DNA from 3 places in the Pseudomonas corni genome. Region 2 is predicted to be linked to each of the others. Evidence: riboswitches for the same ligand, from Rfam matches in the RefSeq annotation. Region 2 holds a riboswitch; each other region holds the start of a gene.
The links. Region 2 has a riboswitch for cobalamin ahead of ACWKV9_RS10040 (CbtB domain-containing protein). Riboswitches for the same ligand answer to the same signal wherever they lie in the genome.

Region 1 (4,275 bases), on a different contig from region 2:
GCCCACCACACCGAGGGTTTCGCCACGGTAGACCTGCAGGTCGATATCCCGCAGCAAATCGGCATCGCGCACGCGAAAACCCAGACCTGAACAACTCAGTGCGACATCGCTATCGACAAGCGTGGCAGGGTTCATCGGGGGTTCCTTCTACCGATCAGGATCAAGGCAAAGACCGGCGCGCCGACCAATGCGGTGACGACCCCGACCGGGATCACCTGGCCCTTGATCAGGGTTCGCGAAAGCACATCGGCGGCGATCAGAAACACCGCACCGGCCAGCGCACTGGCTGGCAGCAGGCGTGTGTGTTGGGTGCCGGTCAGTAATCGCACGGCATGGGGAATGACCAGCCCGACAAAGCCGATGGAACCGACGATCGACACCATCACCGCCGTGACCAGCGCCGCGCAGCTGATCAGGCATATCTGCACGCGGCGCACGGGAATACCCAGCGACGCGGCCGAATCTGCGCCAAAGGTGAATGCGTCCAGCGCTCGCCGGTGCCACAGACAAATGATTAGACCGATCAGCGCGGTCGGGACGGTCAGCCAAACGGACGGCCAGCGCACACCGCTAAGATTGCCCAGCAGCCAGAACATGATGCCCCGAGCCTGCTCGGCGCTGGCGGACTGGGTGATCAGAAACGCAGTCAGCGCATTGAACAATTGTGAGCCTGCGATACCCGCCAGGATGATTTGCCCGGTAGCGCCGGACGCACCGCTGGCCCGTGCCAGCAACGCCACTACGGCGAAGGCCGTAAGCGCACCGGCAAACGCGCCGACCGACAGAGAAATCAATCCTGCACCCACGCCGAGCAGGGCCACCAACACGGCGCCGGTGGAAGCACCGGCCGAGATGCCGAGCAGGTAGGGATCGGCCAGCGGATTGCGCAGCAGCGACTGCAAAATCACCCCGCAAGTAGCAAGCCCGGTCCCGCAGGCGGCGGCCACCAGGGCCCGGGTCAGACGGTAGTTCCAGACAATGCCTTCATCGATGGGATCAATCAGATAACCGGCGGCCCACAGCTTGTTGGCCAACACCTGAAAGATGACGCCGGGCTCGATATTGGTTTCGCCGATAGTGACTCCTGCCCCCAGCGCGAAGAGCAAGATTGCGAGGGCCAACAGAGTACGGGCAAGCACTGTCGTCATTTCGCAGCGTCGTAGCTGTTGATGGCGTTAGCCAGCGTTTCCAGGCCTTCGAAGGTGCGAGTGCTGGCCTGCATCGCCATGGCGTCGAGGATGATGATGCGGTTGTTTTTTACGGCGTCCATGTTGCGCGTCACCGGGTCGCTGCGCAGGAATTCCAGTTTCTTCTGGTAGTCGTCCGCCGGAAAACGACGGCGGTCCATGCGAGCGATGACCAGAAACGTCGGATTGGCTTTCGCGATGGTTTCCCAGCCAACGGTGGGCCATTCCTCATCGGAGTCCACCACATTGCGCAGGCCCATGGTATTGAGCATGAAGTCTGGAACGCCCTTGTGGCCGGCCACGTAGGGGTCGAGGGCCAGCCCCGGGCTTGAAAACCAGAACAGCGCGCTGGCGTGCTTGAAGGCATTGTTCTGCGCCATGGCGACGGACCGGGCCAGACTCGCCTGCAGTTCGGCATTCAGCTGCTCGCCGCGCGACTGAACGTCAAAGATCTCCGCCAGTTGGCTGATGCTTTTGTAGATGCTCTCGACGCGAAACGCCTCAAGCCGGGTGCCGTCGGCACCAACCGAATTGTCTTTGGCTTCGCAGTCGGAGGGCATCAGATAAGTGGGGATGTTCAGCTCGTGGAACTGCTCCCGGGTGCCAACCGCGCCTTGCGGGCCGACCATCCATTCCAGCTCGACCGCGACCAGTTCCGGGCGTTTGGCGGTGACCGACTCGAAACTCGGTGCATTGTCAGCGAGCCGTTCAATCGCGTCGTTCTGCGCCTTGTATTTAGCCAGCACGTCGTTGAACCACAGGGACGTGCCCACCACCTTGTCACCCAGGCCCATGGCATAGAGCATTTCAGTGCCCGCCTGCCCAATGGTCACGGCGCGCGCAGGCGCATGGGCGAAGGTCAGCGTGCTGCCACAGTTCTGCACCGTCAGCGGGAAATGCGTGGGGGCAGCGCAGGCGAGGGCGGGGAGGGCCAGGGCAGTGAACAGGGTGGCAGCGCGCAGCAACGGCATGTCGCAATCTCCAGTTGAACCGTACACGGAGCAGGGGTACGGACTGGAAACACACACTTGAACGCTGCCATTGATGCAGCGGGGTGCCGGATTTCAACCGGGCACGACCCAAGGGTGTCCTTCCCGGACACCCCGCCGGTTAGTGATTTTGCTTGGCCGGCAGGTCTCCTGACTGGTGCGTCATCACCGGCTCCAGCCTTCCCGGATTCAAACCCAGTGGCAGTTCAGGAGCAGGCTCGGCACCTACAGTTGCGGGGGCAGTTCCGTTTGATGCGTTGGGGGCATCGCGGATTCCCTATTAATCCCGTTCGGGACCGGCGGCGGCATGGTAGTCGATCGTTGGGGGTGGCAACAACCGGCTACTTGCGCATGCGAACTGAGCCCACGGCGTTATGGACCATATTTAGTTCCGGCCCCTTGAGCCACTGCCCGTAATGGTCCTTCAGCTCTTGCTCCCACCCCGCAACTCGGCAAGCGGCGTGCGATCAAAACGCTCGACCAGCAATGTGCTTGGGTTCTCTGCATGCAGGGCGGTGTTGGCGACGTTAAAGCCTTTGGATGCGGCGAAGGTCATGCAGGCAAACTCAATCGCTGGCAAATCGTACTGATCGAATCGGTCGCGGGGCTTGGCCAGGATTAGCATGCCTTTGTCTTGCAAGGTTCGTTTGGGCCGTGCGCCACCCAAGGAGGATCGCTGCTGGCGAATGTTGAGGGTAGTGATGGATGCCTCATCGAGTTGACCGTCGTATACCGCCTCGCAGGCCTCGATAAATTTTGCCAGACCTTTCAACGTCGGAACTGTACCGTGGCCCACACCCTCAGTAGGGTCTCTGGCGGTCCCTGCCATGAGGTTGCCGATGCGGTCGTTGTTGGGCGATTTGAGCAAGTAATCAATAGGGGCCAACACTTCGCCGTAAGCGCGATGAAGCAGGCGCTCGCCCCAACCGTCCGGCATGGCGTCGTTGATGAAGCCAGGAATACCACGATTTTTTGCTATGCCGACAAATGCCTCGGCCCGTAGCGGGTAATTGATGGGGTCGGGCACCCAGCCACCACGCTCCACGTGATCAGGGGCATAGACAAACTCGCCCAACTTTCCATTTAGCGTGAGGCGGCCAAGCGTCAGCACCGCCCCGGTATAAGGGTGCTCCATGTAGATGTAGGCACGGGACATCAGAATGCCTCCGGCTTGGGTTTGGACAATCGGACCCGTTTCGATGCGATGCTCTGGTAAGTGGCGTCACCATCGGTATGACGGGTAATTTGCGAAGTAGTTTCTATCCCGTCGAGCGACGTGAACACGCGCTCAGTGAGGCCCAGTCGCCAGAGCACCAGCATGAATGATCGAAGATCGACCCGTTCCGAGCCGCTCTCAATTTTGCGCAGGGTATGTTCGGAGATTCCTATTGCTGTCTTGAGGTCCGACTGGCGCAGGCCGAGTGAAAGGCGCTGCGCTTTGACGAGAAGGCCTATTCTGCTAAGGCTATCGGCACAAATGACCGGGAAGAAGTTTTCCATAACACGTATAACCGTAAGCTTTAAGTTGGATAAGGCTGACCATAGCACGTATTAAAATTTTAAATGGAACGCTTAATATTCAAAAATATGCGTCTTAATCAGGATAAAGCTTATGCAGATAAGTCTTATATAGCGTGAAAAAAACGCGATGAAGTGATTTTTGCTTGCTCCGACGCTTCACAGCCCACACTCACGACATCGCATTTGAATGCTGCTCATAGCGCTTACGCGCGGCGGTGAAGGCGTCGGAGTTTTCGACCACCCATGTCCACAGCGGGATCATCTGCACCAGCAAACCCATGCCCAATTCAGTGAGGGCGTACTCGACTTTCGGTGGGACTTCGTTGAAATCGCGTCGGGTAATCAGACCGTCACGTTCAAGCTGACGCAGCGTGTGAGTAAGCATGCGTTGGGTGACGCCCGTAAGCTGCCTGCGCAGTTCGGCATGGCGCAACGGGCTCTTCACGCCTAAAGCGTGGACGACGCCCAAGGACCAGCGGTTGCCCGAATGGCCGAGGATGTCGCGCTTGAGGCCGTCTTCGTCTTCGCTCAACGCGGCGCAGGCGGCTTGTGATCTGCGGACCACTTCCTGCGCGTCC
Region 2 (4,275 bases):
GGCCGAACCGACGATCTCCCCGTCGTTGACCCGCACGCTCATGTACAGCAGCAACCCCAGGGCAAACAGAATCAGCGTGCAGGTGATCAGGCCGCCGGGCAGGTTCAATAGCCCGTCAAACAGTCGGGCTCTGGAACGACGTGGCTCGACGATGGAGGGTTCTATGGCGACTGCGGTCGAGGCGTTGGGGTGGGTCTGGCTCATCGTTTCGCCCCTCTGGCCCTTCGCTCGATCAAGTCCTGCATACGCATGACATTGGCAGCGACCCGCGCGACATTGCGATGCAGGGGCGCTGCGGGCATGGCCTTGAAAGGCGTGACCGGATAAACGCTTTCGGCGGCGGGCAGGCCTTGGACGAGATCGGCGACCAATGCGCCCATCCGCGTTGCCATCGCCACCCCCCGACCGTAATAACCCAAGGCGACGGTCAAGCCCGGTTCCGGCTGGCTGAGGATCGGGATTCCGGCAGACGGCACCGCGACCCGACCGCACCAGCAATGGGTCAGCGGCGTTTGCTCAAGCATCGGGTAGATGTCGAGCATTTCCCGGCGAACCCGCGCCAGGTCATTGAGGTTTAACGCGTCGCGGAACGGGCCTCGGGTGCCGAGCACAAAACGGCCGTCCTGGGTTTTGCGAAAGTAGCGCAATACCCGGTAGGTGTCAGATACCGGCAATCCACCGGGTAAGACCAAGTCCTGTAGTGCTGACGGCAGTGGCGCTGTTGCCGCCTGCAAACTCCACAGCGTGACGTAGGTATGAGGCAGCGCTGGCAACAACGGCGAGGAATAGGCGTTGGTGGCGATGACCACCTGATCGGCCTGAATCTCGCCGTTGGCAGTGGTGACCGTCCAGCCGCCATCAGTCCGTTTTAGTTGCAACGCGGCGCAGCGTTCAAAAATCTTCACCCCGCGTTGACGGGCGACCGCCGCCAGGCCGTGGATGTATTGATAGGGCTGTAATTGGCCAGCGCGCTCGTCAAGCAGCCCGCCGTGGTAGATCGAGGTGCCGAGCAGATTCGCCGCCTGGTTTTTGTCGATCATCCGCACCGCTGCGTTGCGCGCTTGCCACTGACCCGCCCGGGCGTTCAGAGAGAGCAAGGCCTTCTCGTTATGCGCCGCTTGAATCCAGCCGTCCTGACGCGCACCGCAGTCGATGCCCAGACGCTCGATCAGCCTGAATACATAGTCCGCCGCGCCGCCCGCCAAATTCGCCAAAGGTTCACCGCGTGCTTCACCGAAGCGTTCGATCAATTCATCGGGGTTGAGCTTGAGACCGGGAATGACCTGACCGCCGTTGCGACCGGAAGCGCCATCACCGATGTTCAGCGCATCCATGACGATCACCTCCCCCTCTTCGGTGGAGCGCGATGTCAAGGCCAGAACGGTGGACAGCCCGGTGTAACCCGCGCCGATGACCACACAACGCGCTCGTGAAGGAAGCCGTGAGGTGAACACCGGTACCTGGGAGCGCTCCTGCCAAAGACAGCTGAATACATCCGACGATGATTTCAAGATCCACCCGTATCGATGATCGATATGGATGTAGGTATAAACGATATTTTCATTGGCGCAATGTTCAGACAGGGAATGCGTCGTTCCCGGAATGATTCGGTCGTAAATGATGGAGGAGGTATCGCTGATCGATAGGGTTTTCGCCAAGAACCCGGTACATCCGACGCCAGTTCAGCGCCGGGCAGTCATCATTCGCGGACAGGTCCGCTCCCACGGATTCTGCCCATGCGCGATTCGGTGGCCGCTCCCACCCTGGATCTGCGGCGCTGCGGCTTTGGCAATCCAGGTCCGAAGGCAGACCGCAGATTGACGAAGCCACTTCGCCATGCTCTCCTACACGCCTTGTTACGGGTGCCCTTCACAGGGTGAAACGGGAAACCGGTGCGTGTCGTCCCAAAGGCGATGCAAGTCCGGCGCTGCCCCCGCAACGGTAAGCGAGTGAAGAGTCAGATCCACTGTGTCTGTCATGGCTGTAAAGCGTGAGATATGGGAAGGCGATTCTTGATGGCGGAACGCATTGCGCGTTTAGCCCCTCGCAAGCCCGGAGACCGGCCCGCAACTGACACATAACAAACCCGCGGTGGGCGGGCGCTGTTGAGTCTCTGCTGACGCCTGTCAGCGGGTTTCATTGCGCTTTCCTGCTCGCTGAAAATTCAGAGGGACGCGCCATGTCGATCAGCACTACCAGCCCAACCACCACTTCCAGCACCACCGTCACGCAGACCCAACGCCTGACCGCCGCCGTCAGCGCGATGGTCCTCGGCGCCTGTCTGGTCTACTTCGCCGGCTTCTCGCACATCGATGCAGTCCATAACGCCGCGCACGACACACGTCACAGCTCTGCCTTCCCTTGCCATTGAGATCTGCCGCCATGTTCAAGCGTATCGCTCAAACGGCTGGCTTCACCGGGCTGCTCGCCGCTCTGCTGCTGACACTGCTGCAAAGCTTCTGGGTGGCACCGCTGATTCTGCAGGCGGAAACCTACGAGAAGGCTCCGGCCACACACGCCGAAGCTCAGCCCCACGAACATGCCGCAGGCGCCATGGCTGCCCACGAGCATGACGCCCAGGCCTGGGAGCCGGAAGACGGTTGGCAGCGTGTGCTGTCCACCACCGGCGGCAATCTGGTGGTCGCGGTCGGTTTCGCGTTAATGCTTGCGGCGCTGTATACCCTTCGGGCACCGAGCAGCACTGCTGAGGGCGCCCTTTGGGGGCTGGCCGGTTTTGCTGTGTTCGTACTGGCGCCGACCCTTGGCCTGCCACCGGAATTGCCGGGCACCGCCGCTGCCGACCTGACCCAGCGTCAGTTCTGGTGGATCGGCACTGCCGCCTCGACTGCGGTCGCGCTGGCTTTGCTGGTGTTCGGGCGTCACTGGGCACTCAAGATTCTGGCCGTCGCGATTCTGGTCGTGCCCCATGTGATCGGCGCACCGCAGCCGGCAGTGCACGCCAGCCTGGCGCCGGAAGCACTGGCGTCGCAGTTCAAAATCGCCTCGCTGCTGACTAACGCCGTGTTCTGGATCGCCATGGGCGTGATCAGCGCCTGGCTGTTCCGCCGCAATAATCCTGAACTGCATACGTCAGGCCTGCCGCACGCGGCATGAGTCAATCGAGCACTCGGCCGACCCTGGTGGTCGGCCTGGGCTGCCGCCGAGGTTGTTCGGTGGAGTCGTTACTGGCCCTTATCGGCCAGAGCCTTGCGCTAGAGGGGCTGGCGCTAAGTGATGTAACCGCCCTCGCCTCCCTTGATCTCAAGGCTTCGGAGCCCGGGTTACTGGCGTTGAGTGAACGGCTGGACGTGCCGCTGGTGTTTTTCAGCGCAGATGATTTGAGCGCGTTCGAAGGACAGTTGAGCCATCGATCCCAAGTCTCGTCTGCCGCTACCGGGTGCTATGGCGTGGCGGAAAGTGCAGCGCTGGCGTTGGCTGCGCAGTTGCTGGCCACCCCATCCCATTTGCTCATCACACGCCGCAAAAACAGCCACGCCACCTTCGCCTTGGCCGGACACCTGTAGGAGCGCGCTTGCCCGCGATTACGGCGTAACAGGCAACACATCGTTGGCAGACAGTCCGTAATCGCGGGCAAGCGCGCTCCTACCGCTAAAGGAACCCATCATGACCATTTTTTTCATCGGCGCAGGCCCCGGCGATCCGGAGCTGATCACCGTCAAGGGTCAACGTCTGATCCGCAGTTGCCCGGTCATCATCTATGCAGGCTCCCTGGTCCCCGAAGCGGTGCTTGAAGGGCATCAGGCGGTGCAGGTGACCAACAGCGCCGAATTGCATCTGGAGCAGATCATCGCCTTGATGAAATCTGCTCATGAACAAGGCCAGGATGTGGCCCGGGTTCACTCCGGAGACCCTAGCCTGTATGGCGCCATCGGCGAGCAGATTCGTTGCCTGCGCGAGCTGAATATCCCCTTCGAAATCATCCCCGGCGTGACCGCGACCGCTGCCTGCGCCGCCCTGTTAGGCACTGAGCTGACACTTCCAGACATTTCGCAAAGCGTGATCCTGACTCGCTACGCCGACAAAACGTCGATGCCCGAGGGCGAAGCGCTTAGCGATCTGGCGCAGCACCGGGCCACCATGGCCATTCATTTGGGCGTGAACAATCTGGGCAAAATCGTCGCCGAACTGGCCCCGCATTACGGCGCCGATTGCCCGATTGCCGTTGTCCATCGTGCCAGCTGGCCGGATCAGGATTGGGTGGTGGGCACGCTCGCGGACATCGAAGCGAAGGTGCAGGAGAAAGGTTTTCGGCGT
Region 3 (4,275 bases), on a different contig from region 2:
GGCGATCTGCTGTTCTTCAGCACCGCAGGCCGTGGTCGTGTCAGCCACGCCGGTATCTATCTGGGTGATGATCAATTCATTCACTCCAGCAGCCGTCGCAGTGGTGGTGTTCGGGTAGACAGCCTGGACGATGCCTACTGGGCCAAGACTTTCATCGAAGCCAAGCGCGCGCTGGCCATGGCACCTTCCCAGGTTGCCGAGACCACGACCGCAATGAGCTCGACTACACTCAAGCGCCAACACCGCTGATACCGGGCGTACAAACCGGAAAACCCCGTTTGTACGCACTTCCAGCTCCTGATTCCTGGGGGCTCAAGCCGCATCCTGTTATAGGTTGTTGTGTTTATGTCGTTACCGGTTCGCCTGATTGTCGTGTCATTGGCTCTGTTGCTGGCTGCATGTGCCAGCCCTCCGCCGCCAGCTCCGAAACGGGTTGCTCCCAAGCCCGTGGTTTCCGCTCCTTCTGACTTTTCCTCCCCGCTTGCTGATGACGTGCTTGTCCGTGCCATTGGGCTGGTGGGCACGCCTTATCGCTGGGGCGGCAATACTCCCGATTCAGGATTCGATTGCAGTGGTCTGATTGGCTACGTCTACCGAGACGCTGCCGGTATCAGCTTGCCTCGTTCTACCCGGGACATGATCACCTTGCGTGGCCCGGACATAGGCCGCAGCCAGTTGCAGACCGGTGATTTGGTGTTCTTCGCCACAAGCGGCGGCTCGAATGTGAGCCACGCGGGGATCTATGTCGGGGAAGGGCGGTTCGTGCATGCACCCGCAACCGGTGGCACGGTCAAACTGGACAGCCTGGACAAGCCCTATTGGCAGAAAGCCTGGCTGAACGCCAAGCGCGTGATTCAGCCTTCGAGCCTGGCGCGGCAATAAAGACCTGAACTATGGTGTGGAAGGGAGCAAGCTCCCCTCCCACAGATTTATCGGCGAATCATTTTGCCGCGCTAGAAGCCTGAGCAGTCTTCGCCGCTGTCACCCGCCAAATCTTGTTGCCGACGTCATCGGCGACCAAAAGCCCGCCGTTATTGTCGTTGATCACGCCAACCGGACGGCCTTGCGCCTTTTCGTCTGAACTCAAAAAGCCTGTCAGCAGATCGACCGGCGTGCCGCTGGGCTTGCCGTCCTTGAATGGCACAAACAGCACCTTGTAACCGCTGTAGGGTTTGCGATTCCACGAACCATGCTGACCGATGAAGAGCCCTTCAGTGAACGGCGCTGGCAAGGTTTTGCCATCAGCGAATGTCAGGCCCAATGAAGCCGTGTGCGGGCCTACTGCGAAATCAGGCGGGATGGCCTTTGCCACAAGATCAGGATTCTGCGGCGTCACGCGCACGTCCACATGCTGGCCGTAGTAGCTGAATGGCCAGCCGTAGAAAGCGCCATCCTTCACCGAAGTCACGTAATCAGGCACCAGATCGCTGCCGATTTCGTCACGCTCGTTGACTGCTGTCCACAGCGCCCCGGTGTGGGGTTCCCAATCCATGCCGTTGGGATTGCGCAGCCCGGACGCGAAGATTCGGTGCGAGCCGTTCGCCGGGTCCACTTCCCAAATAGCGGCACGACCTTCTTCCTTGTCCAGACCGTTTTCACCCACATTGCTGTTGGAGCCAACGGTCACGTAAAGCTTTTTCCCGTCCTTGCTGGCGATGACGTTCTTGGTCCAGTGATGGTTGAGCGTGCCGCCCGGCAAATCGACCACTTTGGTGGGCTCACCGCTGATCGAGGTCTGGCCGGCTTCATAGTTGAAGCTGATCAGCCGATCGGTGTCGGCAACGTAAAATTTGTTACCCACCAGCGCCATGCCAAACGGCGAATTGAGGTTTTGCAGGAACACCGTGCGCGTTTCAGCGACGCCGTCGTGGTCCTTGTCGCGCAACAGGGTGATGCGGTTCGGGCTGGGAACGCCAGCACCGGCGCGGCCCATGACTTTCTCCATCACCCAGCCGCGAATGCCTTTGCCGTCATCGGGTTTGGGTGGCGAATTGGTTTCAGCCACCAGCACGTCACCGTTAGGCAGCACGTACAGCCAGCGTGGATGATCGAGGTTTTCAGCGAACGCGACGACCTGAGTGCCTGGCGCCGCAGTCGGCTTGGCGCCATTGGCCCAGCCGACGGCGGGCGCGATGTTTACGGTAGGGATCAACGTCTTGTTGGGCTCGGGCAGTTTGGGGGATGTGCCCATGCCTTCACTGACTTGCAGTTTCGATGACTCGCCGCAGCCCGCGAGCCCTCCGGCAACCAGCAGCACCAAGACAACCTGAGGTCTGAGCTTGAACATTGTCGATCTCCATTTCGTAGGCATTTAGTATTTTTGTGTATCTAGGTAGAGGTACCTGAGCCTTCTTAGGTTCAACCGGCAACCCGGGTCTGTGCCAAGTGCCGATGGGGAGCCGCATTGATTGACGCTCAAACCTCAACCCTCTACCCTTCGCCACTTGTTTCAGGTGCCCTTCGGACCAGTCTCGACAGGGTGAAACAGGGAAGCCGGTTAGATTCCGGCACTGCCTCCGCAACGGTAAATGAGAAAAGCCACGCACAATGCCACTGTGTTCTCTGAACATGGGAAGGCGCGCGGCCCGAACGTTCGCTCATGAGTCCGGAGACCGGCCTGATCCAATTCCACAGCATTTCGGAGGGCGATGCTCTGCGTCACGGCCTGTCTAACAGGCGCCGTGTTGCCAGTGCCTGCTCGTGCTCTCCGTCTGCGCCTACTTGCCCTCAAGCGGAGAGCTGAGATGAGCGAAACCCCCGAACGCGACGAACGTCACCTGGCGCGCATGCTGCGCAAAAAGGCCGTGATGGACGAGCGTATTGCCAGCGCCCCCAACGAATGCGGGCTGTTGCTGGTGCTGACCGGCAACGGTAAAGGCAAAAGCAGCTCGGCCTTCGGCATGCTAGCCCGCGCCATGGGCCATGGCATGCAGTGCGGCGTGGTGCAGTTCATCAAGGGCCGCAACAGCACGGGCGAGGAGCTGTTCTTTCGCCGCTTCCCCGAACAGGTGCGCTACCACGTCATGGGCGAGGGCTTCACCTGGGAAACTCAAGATCGCCAGCGCGATATCGCCGCCGCCGAAGCCGCGTGGCGCGTGACTCAAGACATGCTCCAAGATCCGAACATCGGCCTGGTGATCCTCGATGAACTCAATATCGCTCTCAAACATGGCTATCTGGATCTTGAGCAGGTGCTTGCCGATCTGCAGTCGCGTCCGCCGATGCAGCACGTGGTTGTGACTGGCCGTGGCGCCAAGCAGGAATTGATCGATCTGTCCGACACAGTGTCGGACATTGCCGTGGTCAAGCACGCGTTTCAGTCCGGCATTCGCGCGCAGAAGGGCATTGAGCTGTGAGTGACCGTTCATGATTCAAGCCAGGCAATGCCCTGCAGTATTGATCGCCGCTCCCGCCTCCGGTCAGGGCAAGACCACCGTTACAGCGGCCCTGGCCCGGTTGCATCGCAATCAAGGCCGCAAGGTTCGAGTGTTCAAGTGCGGACCGGACTTTCTCGACCCGATGATCCTCGAACGCGCCAGCGGTAACTCCGTTTACCAGTTGGACATGTGGATGGTAGGGGAGGACGAAAGCCGACGCCTGTTGTGGGAAGCTGCCGCTGATGCTGACTTGATTTTGATTGAAGGGGTGATGGGGTTGTTCGACGGCACGCCTTCCAGCGCGGACCTGGCGCGACGTTTTGGCGTGCCGGTGTTGGGTGTGATCGACGGCACCGCCATGGCACAAACATTCGGCGCGCTGGCTTTGGGGCTGGCCCGTTATCAGCCGGACCTGCCGTTTGCCGGCGTGCTGGCCAACCGGGTCGGGACCGTGCGCCACGCGCAACTGCTGGAGGGCAGCCTTACCGAAGGCTTGCGCTGGTACGGCGCGCTGTCCCGGGAAACCGGGATCGAACTGCCGAGCCGGCATCTGGGCCTGGTTCAAGCCAGCGAGCTGAACGATCTGGATGTGCGCCTTGATGCTGCAGCCAATGCGCTCGCCAGCACTTGCGAAGTCGCGTTGCCGCCTGCTGTCAGGTTCGATGCACCGGACTTCATTACCGCAGAGCCGCTGCTCAAAGGCGTGCGTATCGCCATCGCCCATGACGAAGCCTTTGCCTTCATCTATGGGGCCAGTCTCGATTTGCTCCGGGCGATGGGTGCTGAGTTGTCGTTCTTTTCGCCCATCCGTGATCAGCAGATTCCCGACGCCGACAGCCTCTATTTGCCGGGCGGTTACCCGGAACTGCACCACGTCGCACTGGGTGAGAACAAACCG

Region 1: another riboswitch for cobalamin. It lies ahead of ACWKV9_RS12585 (ABC transporter substrate-binding protein); the one in region 2 lies ahead of ACWKV9_RS10040 (CbtB domain-containing protein).
Region 3: another riboswitch for cobalamin. It lies ahead of cobO (cob(I)yrinic acid a,c-diamide adenosyltransferase); the one in region 2 lies ahead of ACWKV9_RS10040 (CbtB domain-containing protein).

What each region holds. Positions count from the first base shown of each region.
Region 1 covers NZ_JBSKHW010000007.1:30,883-35,157, forward strand. The annotation lists gene ACWKV9_RS12575 (ABC transporter ATP-binding protein) at 1-135, opposite strand, end outside; gene ACWKV9_RS12580 (FecCD family ABC transporter permease) at 132-1,148, opposite strand; gene ACWKV9_RS12585 (ABC transporter substrate-binding protein) at 1,145-2,158, opposite strand; cobalamin riboswitch at 2,300-2,492, opposite strand; gene ACWKV9_RS12590 (HipA domain-containing protein) at 2,601-3,332, opposite strand; gene ACWKV9_RS12595 (helix-turn-helix domain-containing protein) at 3,332-3,676, opposite strand; gene ACWKV9_RS12600 (winged helix-turn-helix transcriptional regulator) at 3,867-4,275, opposite strand, start outside.
Region 2 covers NZ_JBSKHW010000004.1:277,437-281,711, forward strand. The annotation lists gene ACWKV9_RS10030 (ABC transporter permease) at 1-204, opposite strand, end outside; gene ACWKV9_RS10035 (NAD(P)/FAD-dependent oxidoreductase) at 201-1,418, opposite strand; cobalamin riboswitch at 1,844-2,082, shown strand; gene ACWKV9_RS10040 (CbtB domain-containing protein) at 2,180-2,371, shown strand; gene ACWKV9_RS10045 (CbtA family protein) at 2,383-3,114, shown strand; gene ACWKV9_RS10050 (cobalamin biosynthesis protein) at 3,111-3,524, shown strand; gene cobM (precorrin-4 C(11)-methyltransferase) at 3,625-4,275, shown strand, end outside.
Region 3 covers NZ_JBSKHW010000001.1:591,438-595,712, forward strand. The annotation lists gene ACWKV9_RS02655 (C40 family peptidase) at 1-249, shown strand, start outside; gene ACWKV9_RS02660 (C40 family peptidase) at 346-882, shown strand; gene ACWKV9_RS02665 (PQQ-dependent sugar dehydrogenase) at 941-2,287, opposite strand; cobalamin riboswitch at 2,435-2,635, shown strand; gene cobO (cob(I)yrinic acid a,c-diamide adenosyltransferase) at 2,745-3,356, shown strand; gene ACWKV9_RS02675 (cobyrinic acid a,c-diamide synthase CobB) at 3,367-4,275, shown strand, end outside.